DNA from 2 places in the Paenibacillus sp. FSL R5-0519 genome. Region 2 is predicted to be linked to the other one. Evidence: a T-box and tRNA genes for the amino acid it is inferred to sense, from the RefSeq annotation. Region 2 holds a T-box; the other holds one or more tRNA genes.
The links. A T-box is a leader RNA that pairs with one kind of tRNA and senses whether it is charged. The one in region 2 lies ahead of MKY73_RS05030 (valine--tRNA ligase), so its partner is inferred to be a tRNA-Val.

Region 1: it encodes a tRNA-Val, which carries the amino acid that the T-box ahead of MKY73_RS05030 (valine--tRNA ligase) is inferred to sense. The anticodon was not compared.

What each region holds. Positions count from the first base shown of each region.
Region 1 is NZ_CP150234.1:1,967,002-1,979,268, reverse strand. It holds gene MKY73_RS09075 (chromate transporter) at 1-528, shown strand, start outside; gene MKY73_RS09070 (hypothetical protein) at 745-1,431, opposite strand; gene MKY73_RS09065 (hypothetical protein) at 1,434-2,432, opposite strand; gene MKY73_RS09060 (hypothetical protein) at 2,419-2,691, opposite strand; gene MKY73_RS09055 (M1 family metallopeptidase) at 2,895-5,108, opposite strand; gene MKY73_RS09050 (recombinase family protein) at 5,335-6,969, opposite strand; tRNA gene MKY73_RS09045 (tRNA-Val) at 7,180-7,251, opposite strand; gene MKY73_RS09040 (hypothetical protein) at 7,455-7,712, shown strand; gene MKY73_RS09035 (GNAT family N-acetyltransferase) at 7,951-8,394, shown strand; gene MKY73_RS09030 (DUF3892 domain-containing protein) at 8,507-8,743, shown strand; gene MKY73_RS09025 (hypothetical protein) at 8,816-9,097, opposite strand; gene MKY73_RS09020 (hypothetical protein) at 9,081-9,302, opposite strand; gene MKY73_RS09015 (DUF3889 domain-containing protein) at 9,498-9,818, opposite strand; gene MKY73_RS09010 (hypothetical protein) at 9,875-10,183, opposite strand; gene MKY73_RS09005 (manganese catalase family protein) at 10,449-11,351, shown strand; gene MKY73_RS09000 (DUF6809 family protein) at 11,570-11,869, opposite strand; gene MKY73_RS08995 (ribbon-helix-helix domain-containing protein) at 12,014-12,193, opposite strand.
Region 2 is NZ_CP150234.1:1,147,317-1,159,583, forward strand. It holds gene cobA (uroporphyrinogen-III C-methyltransferase) at 1-105, shown strand, start outside; gene hemB (porphobilinogen synthase) at 206-1,207, shown strand; gene hemL (glutamate-1-semialdehyde 2,1-aminomutase) at 1,234-2,538, shown strand; gene MKY73_RS05020 (RluA family pseudouridine synthase) at 2,535-3,437, shown strand; gene MKY73_RS05025 (LysM peptidoglycan-binding domain-containing protein) at 3,799-5,322, shown strand; T-box leader at 5,478-5,759, shown strand; gene MKY73_RS05030 (valine--tRNA ligase) at 5,821-8,487, shown strand; gene MKY73_RS05035 (folylpolyglutamate synthase/dihydrofolate synthase family protein) at 8,566-9,942, shown strand; gene murC (UDP-N-acetylmuramate--L-alanine ligase) at 9,999-11,318, shown strand; gene MKY73_RS05045 (SPOR domain-containing protein) at 11,436-12,267, shown strand, end outside.

The DNA of each region.
Region 1 (12,267 bases), 820 kb from region 2:
GATCGTTCGGGGTGGCTGTTATTCTTTGATAGCTTCTACCGTTCAGGATCACTCGTATTTGGCGGAGGGCACGTTGTGCTTCCGTTACTGGAACGTGAATTCGTTCCTGCAGGGATGATCAACAAGTCCGACTTTCTGGCGGGATATGGAGCAGCACAAGCTGTACCCGGACCATTGTTCACCTTTGCCGGTTATTTAGGAGCGATGATGCGTGGGGTTTCAGGAGCTTTGGTTGCAACGATCGCTATCTTTTTGCCAGCTTTCCTTCTGATCGTAGGCGCATTGCCCTTCTGGAGTGCTTTATGTAAAAGCTCAAAAACCCAAGGAGCATTACGCGGAATTAATGCAGCTGTTGTAGGTATTTTGCTGGCGTCGTTGTACGATCCACTCTGGACAACTGCGATCCTGACGCCTGTTGATTTTGCACTGGTATGCATGTTGTTTCTAATGCTCGTTTTTTGGAAAGCACCACCCTGGATCGTTGTCCTTGCAGGTGCAGCATGCGGTACAATGATGAACCTTCTCTAAATAAAAAAGGTACCCCAACACTGCACTTCTTTTTCAAAGCGTCCGTGTTTAGGTACCCTATTACTGCCAGTAAGTTATTGACCGATCCATGCAGATCATCTTTTTTTCTCTTTGTCATTCCAATTCAAGTTTCTCAAATCCGAGCTGGCCTAGCTTGTCTACACTCTTTCTTCAAATCAGGCTCCTTGTTCGTCTTCCGACTGCTCCCCAGTTTGATTAGTTACTCCAGATATCCACTTTCATCTGTGCACATTTGAAATACTTGGCCTCAGCCTTGCTTGTGGTGAGTTTCAACAGACATTGCAATTCTCCATGTTGGAACAAACCACCACTCAGGTCAGCAGCAACACCTCCATACTGATCATCCGCACCAAGCCATACGGAAGGTCTTTCGAACCCCGCCGAGAACTGTAACCCGGTGCAGAGCAGCACAGTGAGATTCTTACGGTTCTGCGCTTCATCTCCTGCTACGCCATGTGTGGTGAAAAAAACCATGTTTTGCTTAAAATCCGTGTACGTTCCATCTGCTTTATAGGCACGGACCATCCCATACTTCTGATTCACGTTTTGAAAAAAGGTGATACCGGCCTTGCTATCCTTCGATTTAATGCCAACCTGAACCGATATTCCAATATTGCCGTTGAATTGTAGCGCTTCCAAAGTGACTGCAATTGCTGTTACTTTGGAGCTGTCAATTAGATGTTTCATTTTCAACTCTGCCGTCGCTCCTGCTGTGGTCGGTGTTGTAACGGTTATGGTCCCTCTGTCGGGTAAAGGCTCAAACGTAGGGGTGCCCACAACCTCCACCCAATCCGGTAACGTTCCGTATAGAAAATCGGCCACAAGCTGCTTGTGGACCTTTCCAAAGGGCACAATCTGACCCGCTGCATCACGTATAATCATCTCTACACCCCCACCGAATAAGCTACACCGATATTATGATCGGTATTGTAATACACGTACACTACCCCGTCCATAACGGACACCATCAAGGATTGCATATTGGTCGTTTCCCAATTCAATGTAGGAAAATATATATCTGTAGGTTTGTCCAGCAATTGACGGAAGTCTGCGCTGATCTTGGCAATGGCAGGCCGAGCTACAGTCGTAACTCCACCGGAAGCATAGGCCGATAACATACCCAGCCACCACATGCTCCCTTTGTACATAAATACACCTGCATTGGGTCTCGAAATGTTTTCTTCCGCTGATAAAGTCGCATCATTACCACCCATTAATGGTCTTGGATCAGCTAACCAACTACGTCCGTCATGAGAATACCATATACATTTACGTCCAAAATCCCCACCGCCCATCACCGAGAAACCGATCCATTTGCCGCCATTTCTGAAACACGAGAAGTAACCGGTATGACCATCACCTGGGAAACCGGGAGGTTTGTCCAGAATCAAACCCACTCTTGTCCAGTTAATCATGTCTACAGAGGTTGCAAGTGCCGTTGATTGATTGATCCCCAGTCCGTTTTGTTGATAATACATAAAGAACAATTTTTCTTCATCGTTCCAGATCACAAATGGCGTTTCGGTCGAATTGCCAACTACGGTATCAAGATACACTTGTCCGTGTTTGGTCCATGGTCCTGTCGGGCTGTTCGAGTAGGCTAGTCCAATTCCTCCGATGTGATTATGGTTGGTAGAATACGTAGCATAATAATCTGCTTTTGCATCAGGGATAAGCCCCTTTACCTTGATCGCCCGAAACCAATAGATCGATTGAAGACCCGCCATTGCAGCGGTATATATAGGATTGTCCATTTTTTTATCAAATTGAGGCGTGTACATCCGTCTGGATTCTTCATCGCAATAATCATATGGCGCAATGGCCCTGTTGGCCTTTATCGCTGCGCCCAGTGCTGCCTGAGCAATATTTTCAGTCATAGACATGGGAGCTCAACTCCTTCGTGAACGGGATATTACCCGTTACCAGTCGCGAATATAAAACATCCGAAGCGTTCATTAATAGGATTGAAAAATCAACAACATTAGCCTCATTCGCAGCCGGCTCCTGAGTAATACGAATGATAGGACGAATTCTAGCATTATATGAATACGCTTTCATTTTGTTCATTCCTTTAGTTCCTTTACCTTTGTAATCAGCCACTGTGCCTTTCATTGGTACGCTCGGATAATGTTGATCCTTCATATTAATCCCTCCTATTGTTTTCTCCCGATAAGTATATTCATGAAGTTACTTTTATGTTAAAGCATTATGCCCATCTTGCAGCCTATTATTCTAAGTCTGATTTTTCATATAACCAATGGTTTGCTTATGTTCACAAGACGAAACAGGCTAACCCATAAGAATAGGCTAACCTGTTTGGATGAAGAAACTGCAAAACTAACTACTTATTCCTCCGCAAAAAGTGGAGATAGGGGATTCGCTAATTTTTTATCGAATTTCTCTTTGCCTTGGTTATCCAATACATAGTACTGGTAAAAGTCATTCGTGAATCCAATAGACTCCTCCATTTTCAGCATAAAAGCTTCAAATGCCGCATTGCTCAGATGATCCTCATTCCAGAAATAGTGAAGCATTAATCGATTCTGGTTATAGGGATGTTTAATAACATATGCACCAGCGGCGAGCGGTTGATTCATCGTATTTTTCCAAGGAAAACCCGTCTGTTTTGTCCGATCCATAATGTTGAGTTTTAAAGCCTGGACCAATCCGTTAGTCTTGGCGTTACCAATGACAATAAGGTTGCTGTTACCGATCTCTTTTTTCATCTTTTGCTTCAGTTCCTTGCGATCCCTTACAACGTCGTACCTTATACCGCTCATATCAAGAAATCCGGTCAACTGATCAACCATATTTTCCTGCTGTTTGGCTGCCAGCTTACTCCCCTCATCACTGAGCACAATGATTAATTTCTCGCCTTGAAGGACTTTATCCATCAATCGATTCATTACTTCATAAGGCAGATTAGGGATCATACCCATGACAGCCTGATACTGCGCTTGAAAGATATCATGCACATATGCGGCTGTCTCTTCCTGTGATAATTGGTATTCAGGCTTTAAGACAAAATCAGGCTGATATAGGGCCATTTGCATTTCGGTACGTACTTCCTTACCAAGCACATCTTCAATGGTTTGAAGAAGCCCCTCAATCGTCGCATTTTGGTACACGTATCGTTTGAAATATTCTTTCATAAAGTGATCAAACTTCTCTTCACCGACGGAACGGTAAAGCTGGTATATCGCTTGTCGCCCTTTTTGATAGTAGAGCAGATTGGCCAAGTCCCCTACTTCATCATTTGTTGATGCAATGGTCATATCTACGGGGCTAGTATCAAACTGTATGGATCTAAAACCATTTAGCTTATCTCCCTGTTTCTCGGCAAAATACACCATGGAGAAATCGGCAAAGCCTTCATCCAGGAAGGATTCTGTCTCCGAATTATTACCGATCAGTGCATGGAACCATTGATGTGCTATTTCATGAACAAATGTTGTATCTTCTTCGGGAACCGCGCTGTCATGAATCTGTCCCATCTGAATCAGCCTCGCATATTCTACGGCAACGCCTTGTACATACGTTTCGACAATTCGGAACTCAGGATAGGGATACTTGCCGTATTTCTCACTATAGAAATCAATGACCTTAAATGCCTGATTAATGTACCGGTCAACGATCTCTTTCTTGGATGGATCATCGTTGAAATAATAGTATTCCACCGTCAGACCGTTACGGGTAGCGCGCTCCACTTGAAGATTAGGACTGGCAAAGAAAACAAACTCTCTCGTATTCTCGGCTGCAGCAGACACAATCTTACGTCCATGTTCTGTACTGTCTTGAGTGGTGATAGAGCCAGGCATGGCTACCTGATACTCCTCAGGCACATTAAATTGGACTTCAAAGTCCGACGAGGTGTAATAATCGCTCTCGAATATTCGACTATACGGTGCCTTATTCCACTGCTGCTTGACCTCATCATATACAGACATTACCGGGAACCAGTGTGCACCATTAATTATATCCTTGTAATAGGAAACCCGCTGTGAGCCATAAGGTATCTTCAGATGGAATTCTAGTTGGAAAGCTACAGATTCGCCTGGTTTAACGGGTTCTTTCAACTGTACAGTCAGCGCTTGATTTTCCTTATGGAAGTCCAGTGACTGGCTATTTGCTGTTACAGCCTGAATATCAATGCCACCCAGAAAGTCCTCCGCTGTCTTCTCCGGATGATCTTCACTAATCTGTTCATTGTTCTGTTGGAACATGCTCGCCTGTGTAGACTTGGAGAGGTTCGCATCAGCATATGTATGCAGGACCAGTTGCTGGAGTGTATCCTTGCTTGTGTTGCGATACGTTACCTTCTCGCTCCCCTGGATCGTCATGTCTTTCTCATTCAGCCGAGCCTGGATCTGGTATTGAATCGGGGACTGCTCTAGGGAGTCTTTGTGTGTGTTAGGCATGTTCGTAGATACAGGTGTCGGGACTGCTTGCGCGGCTGCAACCCCCATGTTGGCAAGTGGGCTTGCTGCCAGTATGAAGGCCAGTGCACCCGCGATTCCTACTTTGGCTAACTCTGATGTAAATGGGTTTGAATAATTCATAAGTTCTCTCCTCTTTGTCGTGTCTGTTGACCTCAGAACCAAGTATAGAAGAGGAACCTTACGTTGAATTTATGTTTTATTTAAGTTTTGTTTAAAAAAGAGGAAGAGAGGATGAAAGAATCGGGAACTGATTCATATTTGTATGTAAAAAAAGAAAAGAAGCCTTACATCGTAAGGCTTCTCGTGTATGATCTGTAGTGGGCTCGAACCACTGACCCCGACCCTGTCAAATAAGTGAGCTCTTGATATCCTTACTCTCTCTGTATAGATGACCGAGTAATTCTTTTATTCCACCCTTGATTTCAACCAATATTTTATCTTTGCTAATGTAGACCACCTCTAGCAATGTGCTTAACATCATTTTCTTCTTTTCTGTAGATGCATTTGTAAATATCTCCCCCCAAACTGGGAGATCATCTTTTAGAGTCTCCATCTCTGATATCTCCATTTTTTTGGAGGATAACAATTGCTCTATTCCCTTAATATCTTCAGAAGTTTTCAGAATTTCGTTTTCTTTTTTCTCGATAAGAGCATTGAGCATTTCTGGCTTGAATGCACTCTTACCCATTATAGCTTTTGGAACCTCAGCGTTTAATACCACAAGCTCCTCATAGTGCTCTTCCAGTAAATTTTGCATTGTTTTAATTCTTTCCTCTTCTTGATTAAAAACTTTCTTTTTTATCAATTCAATTTCCGATTGAACATCTATTGTTCTGAGTTCACTTAAGTATACCTCCACGCTTTCTAAGACTTGTCTCTCTACCTTCTTTGAAGAAAATGTTGCCTGTCCGTTACAATCCGTCTTTCCTTGCAATTTTCCACTACAACGGTAACTTTTATTCTGATTGTATCTGACTATTTCTCCATTAGCTGCTTTGTATTTATTTACAAATGTAGTCGTGGTCAATCTAGAATTACAACAACCGCATCTAGCTATTCCAGTTAAAAGTAAACTTCCTTTAGTGCTCATGGGAATGGAATTATCATTTCTTTTTGGATTCTTAGGGTTCTTTTTATCCCTTATATCCTGTACACTATTCCAATCCTCTTCTGAAACTATCATTAATTCAGGGATTGGTTTTGAAAATATATCGTCTCCTTTTTCTTTTCTGTATCTCATTACTCCTTTGTAAATTGGATTCTTAAGTATAACGTTTACAGTAGGAGCACCCCATTGTTTTGCTTTTCTTGTCGGAACATTTTTTTCGTTTAGAAGTTTAGCTATTCTTAATTGTCCGTAACCTTCTTTAAGCACTAGTCGGAATATTTCTTGTACGATCTTTGACTCTTCTTCGTGCTTGCACAGTTTTTGCAGTGCTTTTCCTTTTTTATTTACATTACCGGAATCAACACTTTTATACCCGTAGGGAATACCTCCTCCCCTGAAAATACCATCTTCGACCATCTGTATATGTTTTTCATTGACTCGTTCAGAGGTCTTCCTACTTTCATCGCTTGACTGCCAAAATCTTAAGTAGTTGACCATCCGATCGGTGTATGCTTCAATTTTTTGCTGACCTTCTATTACAGACCACATTTCTACCCCTTTGTTTACAAACCACTCAAGTACAAAGGGAGTCTCATCATCTTTTCTTCCAAGCCTATCAAACATAAATACCAACAAGACATCGAATAAACCATTCTCTGCATCCTCTTTAGCCTTTTGGATAACATCACGCTTCGAGGCAGGTACTTTAAAACCTGATACCCCTTTTTCGGTATATTCCTTAACTAGCTTCCATCCCTCTTGTTTCTCTACCATCTTCCTGCATGCTCGTTGTTGCATTGGAATATCGTTCCCGTCCATCTGACCTTTTGTGGACACTCGATATAGTGCCGCAACACGCTTTATTTGTCCCATTCCATCAACCACCATATCTTTTTTCTGTATTATTTTTATCGATGACCGTAACTACTTTAACTGCTTAATTTAATCCAAATTATACCATTAAGTATATTTATTATCAACAAAAACCACCTACATATATTATCAGAGGTGGCCATAATGTTATATAAAAAAACAACTCCTCTTGAGATATAATTCTCAAAAGAAGTTGCCCTTTTTTTCATATAGGACGAGTGGGGATCGAACCCACGACCCTTACCCTGTCAAGATAATGCTCTCCCGCTGAGCTATCGCCCTGTAATAAATAGGATGTATCCATCACGATCATAATGCTATCTTTAGCTGAGCTAACAGATCATGATATATAATTATTTCCCAATCAAGTAACAGTATCATATCAAGTAACCGTGTTCATTGTCAATGATTTATTTGGTTATAATTCACCCAAAATGGTGCACAATAAAGGAAGATTACCATATCTACAACGAGGTGAATTCTCTATGAGAAACTTAACAAAACGGTCAAAATCCAATACACATACATTTACCAAATGCTTCTTTTTTTTCGTTGGGCTTATGATTGTCATGACAACCGTCACCGGTTGCGGCTTGGAACGGGATGAACATACGGTTCAATTCCAACAGTTAAAACAACCCAATGAAAATGTTGAATCTCTGCCCGTCTGGCTGGACGTATACTCCAAATCGGTAGTTCAAGATGTATATTCTCCGCGAGGAAGCAGTGAAGTTTTGCCGTGAAGATTAACAGGTTAGTTACTCCTCTTCATCCCACTTGCGTGAGTATGCTTTCTTGGTAACGTAATACAACAGAGCAATCATTCCCGCCGACATTAACAATGTAATGACCATGATGCCTGCCATGCCCATCACTACCCCCTCCTCTCCCAATATGTTCCAGACTTCACTATACAGGAAAAACATTTTTTTGTATAATTCAGTCTGATATGTCGCGCAAGAGCAGAAAGAAGGAATGGAATTGGCAGCTGAGATTAGTTATGTATCGACAGAAGAACAACTGAAGCAAGCCCTGGAAATTCGCCATCACGTTTTTGTGATCGAGCAACAGGTGCCTGCCGAGATTGAGATTGATCAATATGATGTCATCAGTCCAGATGTGCATCATGTATTGTTAAGCACGGATGGACAAGCTGTAGCCACAGGACGTCTGATCTATTACAGCAAGGATACGGCCAAAATGCAGCGGATCGCGGTGCTTGAATCTCATCGTTCATTCGGTTATGGACGCGTGCTTCTGCTCGCGATGGAGGAGCTGGCACGTGAACTTGGCTTATCCTATTCTGTACTGGATGCGCAATGTCAGGCACAGAAATTCTATGAAAAACTGGGCTATGAAGTGATTTCGGAAGAACCTTTTTATGATGCAGATATTCTGCATGTTCGTATGAAAAAGAGTCTGTAAAACTTCGGCATTGGCATGTCTGATCAGCATATGATGCATACTTCCCATGAATTCGGATAGGCTAATCAGGTAAGCAGATTCCTATCTCGTCATATAAGGAGAGTGTGACATCATGGATCAAACAACACGCGAGAGTTTCACAGCCGTACAGAAAAATGGCGACGGTGACCTGACAGCATTTCAGACTTCAGCAGGACGTGTACTGGATTATCAGCAGGCACTTGCAGAAGTAAAGGCTGGCGCTATTGCCGGTGTGAATGTATTTAAAGGCAAGGATGGCGAAATGTACATTCGCGGCGATGCCGACGGTGACCCAACCAACAACCTGGACCAACTTCCCCATTTCTAAAATAGATGCACACGTCGTATGTGCACAGTAAGCGCCGATCCGGATATCCGGGTTGGCGTTTTCTTATTAGAATTAGTAGTCCGTAAAATATTTTACGGAGTCCCCGGAAGGTTGGCTTTTGCGAATCGGCTGTTGTACCTGTTCCCATGCCTGCAAAATCTGTATCCCTTCGAGCGTAGACCGATTCTCCCACGCGATGTGCCCTGTGCGTTCAAGCTCCAGCAATGACTCATGAATGTAAGCTCTGCTTCGTCCCGTCTTGGTCTCCAGTTCATCCATACGCGGCAGCCTGCGCTGTTGTCCTGCATAGTTCACCATAATACGTAAAATCTTGCGTTCAAAGTCGTTCAGCATACTTTACCTCCCCATTCAGGTCCTTAACAGGACGCCATGCCAGAATACCTTGCTCCAGAAAGGTTCGGGGTGAGCCTTCTTTTCCCACTGATGCTCTAATCATCCCGCCACGTACACTGTTAATTCGAATCTGTCGCTGCGTAATCTGCCCTGCACGATCCATGTAGACAAGCTCCACCATCTGGCCAATATATTTCCCTAGCATAATCATCCCTCCGATAAGAACGTTTGTTTGTATTTCATATTATATGCGAACATAAGTTCTTTGTTCAATAGTAAAAAAAGGATTTTGTAAAATAAAAAAACCAGACTTCCACCTTAACGATCAAGGGAGTCTGGTTCCTCTAATAATGCTGCTCATATAACTACGTGACTTGTAATGACCCAGTTCAGTAACGGATCAGTGTCGATCCGATTCCGAAAATTGTACTTTCTTTAATTGCTGTGTAGACGGATTAAAATCGACATTCACATAAACTGCGAATTGCTTGCCGTCTTTGGCACGAACCCATAGCTTGAACTGTTCCCGTGACTGATCCGCTGTTAGAGAGGTACGACCGATATGCTTATAGTCCAAAATATCCACATTGTACTTTGTCTGTGTTTCTTTGACCGCAATAATTCCCCACTTCGCATAATCGGGGATGGCGGAGCCAGTGCCTGATGTAATTCCGGCTAAACTCAGGACTACCGACATGACGGTAACGATGAGCATTCTCATTTCACTCACTCCTTGGGACAATATGTTTCTGTTATATTGCCCGTCCGGGTTTCATTTTACACGAATAAACGAAAGATCCAGGCCAGTGGCCTTAGGGAAAAAGGAACCACATGAACAAGCCGGTCAAACGAATCAGTAGGCTCCGTCCGGAAACTCATTCCACAGTCACCCGAGAAAACGTGTTGTTGTGTCTTCGGCTCCTCAGGACGATCCAACCCGTATTTCTTTTCAAGTAACTCCCGCGTATCTGCATCCACTTGAACCTCGTTCGTAACGTCTTGTGCTGTGGCAGGCTCGCTGCTTGTGTACATCAGAATTATTAGAAACATCACGATCCCAACTATTTGTATCCAACGCTTGTTCATCTTTTACTCCTTTAATGAATTCATGACTCTCTTCTCTATATAACGCAAAGACTCGTTCGAATGTCTGATTATACATAAAAATCGCCGTATTGGAAATAACAGAAGAGAGAAGAGTTGAGGCCTACGTTATGCGTTGCTAAAGTCCCATTTGGTTGGTTTTTTGTTTAAAAAATCCAAATTACGTGTAATAGGCCATGATTGAGTAATTTCACAATTACGCAACCGCACACGATCTGCAATACCAATTTGAGGAGGTTACACCCCAATGTTCAAACGCTTGGATGAAATCCTAATTGAGATTCCAAATGTCGAGAAGCCAGATCCGAACGCAGCAGCAGCCATACAAGAGTTGCTAGGCGGCAAATTCGGAGAAATGTCAACGTTGAACAACTACCTCTATCAATCGTTTAATTTTCGATCCAAGGAAAAACTAAAGCCCTTCTACGACCTGGTCATGAGTATCACGGCCGAAGAATTGGGACATGTTGAGCTTGTGTCTCATGGCATTAACAAGTGCCTCAGAGGCTCAACCGAGTACAAAGAACCCGATGATACGCCGCTAGGTTCCGTGAAAGATGCTCGTCTGTCTTATCACTATCTGGCAGGTGCACAAGGCGCAATGCCTTTCGACTCTATGGGTAATCCATGGACGGGAGCAAATGTCTTCAACAGCGGTAACCTGGTCGAGGATCTACTGCATAACTTCTTCCTTGAATGTGGTGCTCGTACCCATAAGATGAAAGTATATGAGATGACAGATCACCCGGCAGCCCGGGAAGTGGTTGGTTTCCTGCTGGTACGTGGCGGCGTGCATGTCGTTGCATATGCAAAAGCCCTTGAGATTGCAACTGGCGTAAATGTGACCAAGCTGGTCCCTATTCCTTCACTAAACAACAAGGCCTTCAACGAGGCTCGTAAATATGAAGAAAAAGGAGTACACACCAAGCTGTACACCTATAGTGATAAAGACTTCAATGCGATCGGCCAGATCTGGAAAGGCACTCACCCCGAAGATGGACAACCTCTTGAAGTCATCCAAGGGATACCTGAAGGATTCCCGATTCCGGAAGCTCCTGCGGTGGAAGAAGAATTCGCCCCAGGCATTTCGCAAGAAGACTTTAAGGAAATTGCTCGCCGTCTGAAGATGGCGGGAAATATTGCGGATTAAGGAACCATTTGTTTAACAGGTCCTTTCCCTATATATAAATTTGTTAACTCTATAGTTAAGTGAAGCCCTCGAACCCCGCTGCTGAATGCAGAGAGGATTTGAGGGCTTTGTTATAATAAATGTATGATACATTTTTATGGTGTAAAATAAGTATGTTGTATGCACGTCATTATCTGAGAATTTAGCTGTAAAAGTAAACCTGCTCTCTGCTCACATCGTTAAACTTGGTTAAACTCCAACACCGATTCCTCACGCTGACTCATGACTTCAATTAACATGTTGGCACCCAAACGAAAACCTTGTGCAAACGCTGCTTCCGTATGCATGCCCTCACATCTGCCACACAAGTCAAATAACTGTTCAAGCTCAAGAAATTCGTCCTCGCTCAATCGATTCTTCCATTGCTCTGTCAGAGCTGCAATCTGCCGCCCTAACGCTTGGTACTCAGGATGTGTCGGCATCATCATCTCATCCGGTCGAAGTCGTCCATTATATAATGCTTCTACTATCGAATTCATGTGCATCCTCCTGTATATCAATTCGCACCTCACTTGAATGAACGTTCTGCACATGATAGGATATTTATGCAGTCGCTCATTCAACAAGTGATTGTGGGTTAGGAAGCAGCGTGTTCTTCGTGGGACTTACGCTGCTTCCTTTTTTCATTTTTGGAGTTCGTCGTAAATCTTCTCAATCCCTTTGCGAACGATGTCTGATCGATTCGTATTCAGCTTCTCAGCCGAAATATCGAGCTTATTCATAATTTCCTCGTCGACACGTATCTCAATCGTTCTGCTTTTGGGTTTGTCAGATTTAGGCCGCCCCATCTTTTTGGTTGACATTGCTTCACCTCTCTTTTTGTCACAACAGATTCATAGATAAATCTATAGTCAGTAATCCGTTTGAATGATAAAAA
Region 2 (12,267 bases):
CTGCGTGTTACACTCATGGCAGAGGAAGCAACGATGGATAGCTTGATCACCGTTCTATGCGACTGGAAACGGACAAGCACCAAAGAAGGCGCTCTTCGTAATTAATACACATGTAATATGTTGACATATGAAGCGTGCTGAATTCGATAGGATACCAGCGCGCTTCCCTTTTTGCTCTATTACACTTTCAGGGAGGTTTACACGTATGAGTTTTCCAATTGTACGGCATCGCCGTTTACGCCAATCCACAGGTATTCGCAATATGGTCAGAGAGACCCATCTAACCGTGGATGATTTTATTCAACCGATCTATGTAACGTATGGAGAAAATGTTAAATCCGAAATCAAATCCATGCCTGGGGTATTCCGTTTCTCGCTGGATCGTCTTCAGGAAGAAGTAACAGAAATTGCCGAGTTGGGAATTCCAGCCGTGTTATTGTTCGGTATTCCTGAGACGAAGGACAGTGTGGGTTCATCTGGCTTCGCTGAAGATGGCATTGTGCAGGAAGCGACGAGATTGATCAAATCCTGGTACCCAGAACTGCTGGTTGTTGCAGATACTTGTCTGTGTGAATTCACAGATCACGGTCACTGCGGTATGGTACACACCGTGGAGATTGACGGTCACATCTGCGGAGATGTGTTAAATGACGAATCACTTGATCTGCTCGTGCAAACGGCAGTGTCCCAAGCCAAAGCAGGAGCGGACATTATTGCACCATCCAACATGATGGATGGATTTGTACAAGCGATCCGTGCCGGGCTGGATGAGAATGGATTCAGTCACATTCCGATCATGTCCTACTCTGTAAAATATGCTTCTGCATTCTATGGCCCATTCCGCGAGGCAGCAGATTCAACGCCACAATTCGGGGACCGCAAGTCGTATCAGATGGACCCGGCCAATGCACGAGAAGCTCTGCGTGAAGCCGAAACGGATGTGCTGGAAGGAGCCGACATGTTGATGGTAAAACCATCCCTTTCCTATCTGGATGTTATGCGCACCATCAAGGATCAATTTGATCTTCCGCTTGTTGCCTATAATGTAAGTGGCGAGTATGCCATGGTTAAGGCGGCGGCGATTCAAGGCTGGATTGATGAGAAAAAAGTTGCCATGGAAATCTTGCTCAGCATGAAACGCGCAGGTGCAGATATGATCATTACCTACTACGGAAAAGACGCTTCTCGCTGGTTGGCTGAGAAATAAAATAATCGACATTGAGGAGGATACACATGACTGTACAACAAGGTAATCGTCGTAATGATGAGCGCTCACGCAGCGCGTTTGAGGAAGCGAAGCAGTACATACCCGGGGGGGTGAACAGCCCTGTACGCGCATTCAAATCGGTGGGACTTACGCCAATCTATGCGGAGCGCGGCGAAGGGTCCAAAATCTACGATATTGATGGCAATGTTTTTATTGACTATGTAGGATCGTGGGGTCCACTCATCATGGGACATGCACACCCTGACGTTGTAGAAGCTTTGCGTGAGACAGCCCTTAAAGGAACAAGCTTTGGTGCACCTACCTTGCTGGAGACCGAGATGGCGAAACTGGTCTGTGAGCGTGTACCTTCCATCGATATTGTGCGGATGGTCAATTCCGGTACGGAAGCAACCATGAGTGCCATTCGACTGGCACGCGGGGTAACCGGACGCAGTAAAATTCTGAAGTTTGAAGGATCATATCATGGACATGCGGACAGCTTGCTGATCAAGGCTGGTTCAGGTGTTGCAACATTGGGTCTGCCAGATAGTCCAGGTGTGCCTGAAGGCGTAGCTGTGAATACCATTACGGTACCTTATAACGATCTGGAGTCCGTGACGCTTGCTTTTGAACGTTATGGTGAAGAACTTGCCGCTGTTATTGTGGAACCTGTGGCGGGTAACATGGGGGTTGTACCTCCGGCTTCCGGCTTCCTGGAAGGTTTGCGCAGTTTGACAACGCAATATGGCAGCCTACTTATTTTTGACGAAGTCATGACGGGTTTCCGCGTAGGGTTGAACTGTGCCCAGGGACGATATGGGGTTACACCTGACCTGACTTGTCTGGGGAAAGTTATCGGTGGCGGACTCCCGGTTGGTGCTTATGGTGGTCGCCGGGATCTGATGGAACAGATTGCTCCTACGGGACCGATCTATCAAGCAGGTACACTAAGCGGGAATCCGCTGGCTATGGCAGCAGGATATACCACGCTCAAATTGTTAACACCAGAGGTCTATGACCGTCTGGAGACACTGTCTGCACGTCTGCAAGCCGGATTCGAGAAAAATGCATCTGAGGCGGGTGTCGAGATAACCATTAACCGTGTGGGTTCCATGGTTTGTCCATTCTTCAGTGCCGTTCCGGTAACCAATTATGATATTGCCAAAGAAAGCAATCTGGATCAATTCCGTCGTTATTTTGCGGCCATGATTGATCAAGGTGTGAGTGTTGCGCCTTCGCAATACGAAGGCATGTTTGTCTCTGGTGTGCACACGGAGCAGGATATTGACGATACGATCGAGGCGAATCGTAAAGCTCTTCAATCGCTATGACGATTAAAACTTGGAAACGCCGCGGGGAATGGCTTGAGCTGATGCCAGGCAAAACCGTAACCGGCAGCTCGGACAAACAGATGGCTGCGGAGCAATGGCTATTGTCTGAACTTCAGTTTCCGGAGAAACTGCTACGTCAGCTTAAAGCAAACCGAGGAATACAACTCGCAGGGGACCGGCTTCGGCTGGCCCTTTTTGCGTCCCAGCCAATCGATGTCGAGCCACGCTGGGCTGAGGCGGAGGTCTTGTTTGAGGATGATTTCTGCTTGGTTATGCACAAACCGGCAGGCATGAAACTGCATCCGGATGGAAGCCGCGCTGATCAGGCCATCACGCTAGATCATGTGGTTGCCTCCTATTATGAGATGAACGGAATACAGGCAAGTGTACGCCATGTTCATCGACTGGATGAGGATACAACCGGACCTGTCCTGTATGCCAAAAATGTTTTTGCTCTCGCCAAACTGGATGAAGCGATGCGCCGCAAAGAGATTGGTCGCCATTATGTAGCCATTGCAGGGGGACGACTATCCCCAGAACTGCGCAAAATTGATGCTCCGATTGGCAAGGACAGACATCACAAACAGCGCAGACGTGTCTCTGAAGGTGGTCAAGAAGCTGTTACGCATGTGGAGATCGTCGAAGTGTGGGAACGGGCAACTCTTGTACGATTGAAGCTGGACACAGGACGCACACACCAAATTCGTGTACATCTGAGTTATGCAGGACATCCGCTCATTGGTGACGAGTTGTATGGTGGGAGAGCGGATGCCATTGGCCGACAGGCGCTTCACGGAGAAGTGTTGAAGTTTAACCACCCGTTAACTGGAGCCATGATTGAAGTAAATGACCCTTGGCCGTCCGATTTTACACAACTGGCAGAGCGCGAAAAGAAATGATATAAAGCTAACTTTAATAGTGACACGAGAACGGAGAGGACAGAAATAACGTGAAGAAGCGGAGCGTTCGCCTAAAAGCTTTCTGAAAGAAAGCTGCTTCGGAAGCATACGCTATCCCCGGATTTTCCCTTTGAAGAAGGGAATCAAAAAAATCTGGGGATAACAGTGATCGGAAGGTTATTCTGTCATCGAAGTGGCTAGGTGCAACATTCTCTATTTCGCTTTATATAGCAAGGTTTTTCAAAAGGTGGCATGCTCATCTCATTCAAGGCATATAGATGGGGTAACGAAGGATTTGGACCATGGATCAGTCCCATGAGAAGGATCATGGTGAACATATGCCGAAAGGAGGACGCCACCTTTGTTGAATCAACCTTATGGTTTGCGGTTCGATATTTATGAGCGCGTTCATTTGTCTGAGGGAGTTCCTGCGATTGAGGAATTGGAGGAGATTGAACTATACCCGCGCATTCAAGTCATAGGGCAGGATGATCATGCCACCTTAAGAGGACATCTTTTACTTACAGGTGCGTACAGAGGAGAAAATGAGGCTTCAGAAGAGCTCAAACATTTCATTCCCGTGGAGATTACAGTGCCGCTGAACCGAGTCAGATCGATTGAGGATATTTCCATTGAGATCGAAAATTTTGACGTGGATCTGTTGTCCAACCGCAGTCTGAACATTACTGGCGTGTTGTCGCTGCGAGGCATCGAGGGCTTTCATGCTGAAGAGCCGCAAATGTGGTCGGCAGATGAGTTTACAGTAGTCCACTCACCGGATGCTCAGCAATCCAACCGTTCCGATGAAGCAGAACAGACAGATAGCGATCCCAACACATTTGCACAAGAGTATCTGCTCCAGCGGAGTGAGGAAGAGAGACTTGCGAATGCAGCAGAGCTTGCCTATGGTGCCCCGGAATATCATCAGGAATATGCGAACTTATCCTCGGCGGAGCCACTTCAATCGGCGGAGCAAAGTGCGGAGTACGCTAACGAAAACAGACAACCTGATGTAAACGAAGATCCTGCATCTCTGACAGCGAATGGAGATGAACTGGCATCCCAGGAGCCATACAGTGAACCTTCTCCCATCTCGTCATTTATGGCTGAGACGGCTGATCGGTTAGCTTCTTACCCAGAGTCGGAACCATTGCTTCCTCTGGAAGATGAGTCTTCAGCGTGGTCCGAGCCTTCCGTGGATGCATTGCCTACAGAGCCTAGAAATTCAGATCAAGAAGTCCGAGAACCTGCTGCTCAATCATCTAATGAGTTCGCAGCACCAGATGTACCGGACGTATGGCATTTCGAATCAGCGAGATCTGTACCTCAGCAGGAGAATCAGGCAGTTGATGTTCCGGTTGAACCACAAGCGGAGAACTGGCAAGGTGTATTCGGTACGTCCGAAGCAGGCAATGCAGAGGAAGAACGCCAGTCTTTTGAAGCGACTGAGGTAGATGAGTTTGTGCAGAACGAAGCATCTGTCCCTGAACCTGTTGCTGAGACGGAAGACAAGCCGGAGATGAAGGTTGCTTTTGGCAGTAAAAAGGAATCCGCTCCAAGACAAGCGGAGGGTGTGGGGATCTCTTCCTTGTTATCCTCCGGCAGATCAGCACGAGATGCTGAAGTGGAGAGAAACGAAGAGGTACCAGCCGGTGTGATACAGGAAGAAACGTATGCACCTGAGGATGTGGAATGGAAGAATCTGTTCCTGGGGACGATTGTGGACCAGACGCCATTCCGTAAGGTGAAACTGTGTATTGTCCAGCGGGAAGATACACTGGATGCCATTGCGGATCGATACCAATTGAGCACGAGGGAACTTCAGTTGTATAATCGATTATCTGAACAAGTTGTGGAAGAAGGTCAGATATTGTACATCCCTTAATCCGTAGTTAAAGCCTTCGTTATAACCCGTGATCCCCTTGAGGATTGCGGGTTTTTGCATGATTTGCCCTAAACCTGCATTCCAGCGCACTTTATCCGCTGTTGTCAGGTTGACTATCGCGCACGAGCAAGGTATGATGTGTGTAGGTTTTTTGAAGAACAACGTGGAACGGGAGTAGTAGACAGTATGACCTTTCAGAGAGTGGAATCGCAACGCTGTGAGATTCCGCAGGAACCAACTGATCGAAGTCGCCCGGGAGTTGCCTGTTTGAATACAAGGGATGAATGAGATGTATCGTCATTTATTGCTGAGGTAGGATGGGCCGGTAGCAGCCGTTATCTGCTTGAAGTGTCACGTCATGTACAGAAGGGGAAGTCTATCTTGCTGTCGGCGTGAAACAAAGGTGGTACCGCGAAAGCTAACCTTTCGTCCTTTGATGGATGAAAGGTTTTTTTTGTTTTTTTTGGCGAAGATGATGAAGTAACGGAGGAATGACACATGTCTGAGGAAAAAAAATCAGCTGCAACAGAAATGCCGACCACTTACGATCCTAAGGCGGCAGAGGACAAATGGTACTCCACCTGGATGGAGCGCGGATATTTCAAAGCCGGTCAACGTAAAGATGCCGAGCCGTATACGATTGTAATTCCACCCCCAAATGTGACCGGGATGCTGCACATCGGGCATGCGCTCGACTTTACACTACAGGATATTCTGATCCGCACCAAACGGATGCAGGGTTATGATGCACTGTGGCTTCCGGGTTCCGACCATGCAGGTATTGCTACCCAAACCAAAGTGGAGCAGAAGCTGCGTGAAGAAGGTCTGACTCGTTATGATCTGGGACGCGAGAAGTTTCTGGAGAAAGTATGGGATTGGAAAGATCAATATGCCACAACCATTCGTCAGCAATGGGGCAAAATGGGTTTGTCCCTTGACTACTCACGTGAACGTTTTACGCTGGATGAAGGTCTGTCCCAAGCGGTTCGCAAAGTATTTGTTCAACTGTATGAAAAAGGCCTTATTTACCGCGGCAAACGCATCATTAACTGGGACCCGGTGAACCGGACAGCCCTGTCTGACATTGAGGTTGAATATAAAGAGGTTCAGGGTCACCTGTACCATCTGCGTTACCCGCTCAAAGACGGAAGTGGCTACGTTACAGTAGCAACAACGCGTCCTGAAACGATGCTGGGTGATACAGCGGTCGCTGTTCATCCGAAGGATGAACGCTATGCAGATATGATTGGCAAAGTCCTTGTACTGCCTATCATTGGACGCGAAATTCCAATTATCGCTGATGATTATGTGGATAAAGAGTTCGGAAGTGGTGCAGTAAAAATCACGCCTGCACATGATCCGAATGACTTTGAAGTAGGTCTCCGTCATGATCTGCCACAGATTACGGTTATGGATGAGAGTGGCACAATGAATGCAGAAGCTGGTAAGTATCAGGGACTGGATCGCAGTGAATGCCGCAAGCAGATTGTTGCTGATATGAAAGAGCAAGGCATATTGATCAACATCGAGGATCATACGCATCAGGTTGGACACAGTGAACGTACCGGCGCTGTTGTTGAACCGTATCTGTCTACTCAGTGGTTTGTTGAGATGAAGCCACTTGCAGAGAGAGCGATCAAGAAACAACAGAGCGGCGAAGGGGTTAATTTTGTTCCAGACCGTTTCGAGAAAACATATCTGAACTGGATCGAGAACGTTCGTGACTGGTGTATTTCCCGTCAGCTGTGGTGGGGACATCGTATTCCGGCCTGGTATGATGAGGAAACGGGTGAAATCATCGTATCTGCTGAAGATCCGACAACGCTACCAGAGAATGCAGGACGCAAGCTCAGACAGGACGAAGATGTACTCGATACTTGGTTTAGCTCCGGCTTATGGCCATTCTCCACATTAGGCTGGCCGGAAGATACGGAAGATCTGCAACGTTATTATCCGACAAGTGTACTTGTGACAGGGTATGACATCATATATTTCTGGGTTGCACGTATGATTTTCACTGCACTGGAATTCACGGATGAGATTCCGTTCAAGGATGTGCTGATGCATGGTCTTGTTCGTGATGCAGATGGACGTAAAATGTCCAAATCATTGGGCAACGGTGTAGATCCGCTGGATGTGATCGAGAAATATGGTGCAGATGCAATGCGTTACATGATCTCAACCAGCAGCACGCCAGGGCAGGATCTCCGTTTCCGTTGGGAACGGGTGGAGCAGGCTCGTAATTTTGCCAACAAGATCTGGAACGCTTCGCGCTTTGCATTGATGAATCTGGAAGGATTCACTTATGAGGATCGTGACATCAGCGGAGAGCTTGGTACAGCGGATTATTGGATTTTGCACCGTCTGAACGAAACTTCCCGCGATATTACGCGTCTAATCGAAGCGTATGAATTTGGGGAAACAGGTCGTGTGCTGTATAACTTTATCTGGGATGACCTGTGTGATTGGTACATTGAGTTCGCTAAACTGTCCTTCTATGGGGAAGATCCGGTTGCCAAGAAGAAAACACAATCCGTACTGGCTTATGTGCTGGATCAGACCATGCGCCTGATTCATCCGTTTATGCCATACATCTCCGAAGAGATCTGGCAGCATCTGCCGCATGAAGGTGAGACGATTACGTTGGCAGCATGGCCGGTATATGATCCTGCTTTTGAGAATCCAGAGGCTGTTGCAGAGATGAACCTGCTCATGGATACCATTCGTGCAGTTCGGAACATCCGTGCAGAAGTGAACGTGCCTATGAGCAAAAAGATCGAATTGATGGTAAAAGCAAATAGCCCTGAGGTGTCAAGCATCATCGAACGTAACAGTCATTACATCAAACGTTTCTGTAACACGTCCGAGTTCGATAGTGGGCTGGATCTGAGCTCCCCGGATAAGGCAATGACTGCAATCATCACAGGGGCAGAACTATACTTGCCGCTGGCAGGTCTTATTGATATCGAACAGGAAGTGGCTCGTCTGGAGAAAGAGTTGCAGAACCTTGAGGGCGAAGTACTCCGTGTGGAGAAAAAGCTGTCGAATGAAGGCTTTGTAGCCAAAGCGCCTGCCAAAGTTATTGAGGAAGAGCGCGCCAAGCAAGCGGATTATTCCGATAAACGGGATAAAGTGATCGCACGAATCAAGGAACTGAAAGGTTAATATATTTGGGTCGGATGGAGAGACAGTATGCCATCCGGCCGCTTTTTTCACTCAAACTCGGAACCGAAGGTGAATCAGATGACGGAATTAGACGGGACAGATGCAGCAGCTCCTTTACTTACGTATAACGAGGCCGTGGACTGGATCAATGGCCTTATTCCTTTTGGCATCCGACCTGGATTGGAACGAATCGAGGGTCTGATGTCTATGTTAGGCAATCCTCACCAACGTCTCAAATTTATTCACGTCGCGGGAACGAACGGCAAAGGTTCGACTTGCGCTTTTTTGACGTCAGTGCTTCTTCAGGCTGGATATGATGTGGGTACCTTTACATCGCCGTATATCACCAAGTTTACGAACCGTTTTCAATACAACGGCGAGGATATTCCGGAAGAGACACTGTTGAAGATCTCTAACCGTTTGCGACCGCTGGTTATGGAAATGGCATCTACACCGCTTGGTTCCCCAACGATGTTTGAGGTGTCTACGGCTCTCGCGCTTCTGTATTATGCAGAAGAGTGCTACCCTGATGTTGTGGTATGGGAGACGGGGCTGGGGGGAAGGATGGACGTAACGAATATTGTTTCGCCTGTTGTGTCCGTCATCACCAACATTGGTATGGATCATACGGATGTGCTTGGAGATACGATTGAGCAGATCGCTGGAGAAAAGGCAGGCATTATCAAGCCGGGAGTACCCGTTGTAACCTGCGCGACGCAACCCGAAGCTGTGAAAGTGATTCAGGAGAAAGCACAGCAGCTTCAATCAAGCCTGTATTTGGCTGGAGATCAATTCTCTTATCATCGACTGGAGAGTAATGAGAACGGACAATCTTTTCATTTTACAGGCCCTTTTCGTGACCTGGACGTTCGCATCCGCATGCAGGGCTCACACCAATGTGACAATGCAGCGGCCGCACTGATGGTGCTCGAATTGCTTAGACAATACATGGCATTTATGCTGGATGACAACGATATCGCACTTGGACTGGAGAATGCTTTCTGGGCAGGAAGATTCGAAAAAGTCGTCGATGAACCCCGAATTGTGCTCGATGGAGCACATAATCCGGAAGGGGCAGAGTCGCTGGCCAAGAGCATTACGGATGTCTATGCTCACAACAAGTTAATTTTGATGATGGGTATGTTGGCAAATAAGCATCACGAATCATATTTGCAGCATATACTGCCACTAGTGGATACGCTGATCCTGACCGAGCCAGACTTCCGACGCAAAATGGCTGCAGATGAATTGCTGCAGATTGTCGAACGGGTACGTCCCGCCTTTGCGAAGCAGGAACTGGAAATCATCGTCGAGCCCGAATGGGCAAAGGCTCTTGATCTATTGAAGTCACGGACGGAAGCGGAGGATCTGGGGGTGGTCTCCGGCACACTGTACCTGATTGCGGATGTGCGGGCAGCCCTTTTGCATCAAACCGATTCTGAAAAAGGTTGGTGAAAGTTTTGTTAAATACATCGGAACACGTTCATTTTATAGGGATTGGCGGATATGGCATGAGTGCCATCGCTAGAGTTATGTTGGAAATGGGATACACCGTTACCGGATCGGATGTCGCTTCACAGGAGTTGACCGAGAAGTTGGCAGCCAAGGGAGCGAAAATATATATCGGCCATACAGCAGAGCACGTCACTGGAGCAGACCTGGTTGTATACTCTACGGCAGCGCCTGCTGATAATGTGGAACGGGTAGCAGCTGCAGAGCTCAACATTCCGATTCTGCATCGTTCCCAGATGCTTGCACGTTTGTTAAATGAACGTAAAGGTGTGGCTGTGGCTGGAGCCCACGGTAAAACCACCACCTCATCCATGATTGCACTGGTTATGGATAAATGTGATACGGACCCGACATATATCATTGGCGGAGAGATCATGAATGTGGGCACCAACGCCAAGGCAGGCCAGGGCGACTGGGTAGTTGCCGAGGCGGACGAGAGCGATGGCTCATTTTTGCAGTACCATCCATGGCTCGGTATTGTAACCAATATTGAGGCAGATCATCTGGAGAATTACAACAGTGATTTTGAGGAACTCAAAAAGGCTTATGTGCAGTTTTTGAGCCAGATTCGTCCGGAAGGAACAGCCATTGTGTGCTCTGACGACGAGAATGTGCAAGCGATTTTGCCAGAACTCAAGTCACGGATTACAACCTATGGTATTGATCGTGCTGCGGATTATACGGCAACGGATATTGTATTGGGCGATCGCCGTATCTCCTTTACAATGAATCATCAGGGTGCTCCTATGGGCACGGTGGAATTATCAGTGCCAGGTAAGCATAACGTTTATAATGCGATGGCTACTGTAATTACCTGTCTGGAAGCAGGTATTCCATTTGAGAAGATTGTGGCAGCGATCATCCAGTTCCACGGAGCCAAACGCAGATTCCAGGTATTGGGCGAGGCGCGTGATATGCTGATCATCGATGATTATGCGCATCACCCGACGGAGATTGAAGCGACTATTAGTGCAGCCAAAGCGACAGGCAAACGTATTATTGCGGTATTCCAGCCACAGCGTTATACGCGTACGTTCTTCCTATTGGATGCGTTCAGTCGTGCTTTCGCGGAAGCGGATGAGGTGCTTATTACGGATATCTATTCTCCTGCGGGCGAAAAACAGATCGAAGGGGTAACCTCCGCCAAACTGGTTGAACTAATCGTTCAAAACAGTAATGCTTCTGCACGGTACCTTCCTACGAAAGAAGAAGTTGTAGCTGATCTGCAGCATCGTTTGCAGCCAGGAGATCTGGTGATTACGATGGGTGCAGGTGATATCTGGAAAGTAGGAGATACACTTGCCAAAGGTTTAAAATAGATTATTTGCGAAACCGCCTGTCTTCGATATGAAGCAGGCGTTTTTTTGCGTTAATTGGAATGTCTTCTGCCTTCTCTGCATATAGCTGATATAAATGGGACAAAGGAGAGGGTACGGGTGAGCAATGCTAGAATGACGTTTCGCTTCGGGGATCATGAGTCGGACAAGCCTGGAAACAAGAGGAGTTCCGCATCCAGTCCATTGGTGTCGTTAAGTGAAGAATTACCGCATAATCAACTGCTAACGCCTAAGCAGATGGATACGACCCCATCATGGACGCCAGAGGATATTCCCGGAGACTGGGGAGAGACGGTGCTGACAAGCTCTACTGTACCTGAACCTGACGAGCGGGTGAGCCCTGATTCGAACTCGAACTTTGATGAGCGCCATTATCTAGGAAACCGTTCCGGTTACGGTTATGATAATTATTCAGAAGATCCGGAGGAAGAGCGTCGCTATCGGTCTATTGCCCAAGAGGATCAGGGCCACGACTGGCTTGCAGATTCCGAGAACTATTCCTATAAGCGCAATCGCCCTCCAAGGGGCTGGAGAATGATTGGTTCTGTCACTGGGGCTCTTGTTACCGGAGCACTCTTTGGCATGGTGATTCTCTCATTTTTTAATAAAGAAGGAGCCGTCAAGCCAGACGATCTTCTGCCCGCCAATCAGGCAGTTTCCACTGTGACCGGTCAGGAGGGGGCTGCAGGTACAGAACAGCAGACAGCGGCGACTGGCAGCACGTATTATGCACTTCAATACGGCGTGTTCAGTTCTCCTGAACGAGCTGAGCAGGCCAAGCTTGAACTGGCTCAGGCAGGTATAGCCGCAGGGTCTGATCCTGAAGATGGTAATCGAGTATATGCAGGCATTTCGGCTGATCGTGAAGAGGCCAAGCTACTTAGCTCCAGGCTAAAAGCTCAGGGAGTCGAACTGTATGTCAAGGAAATCG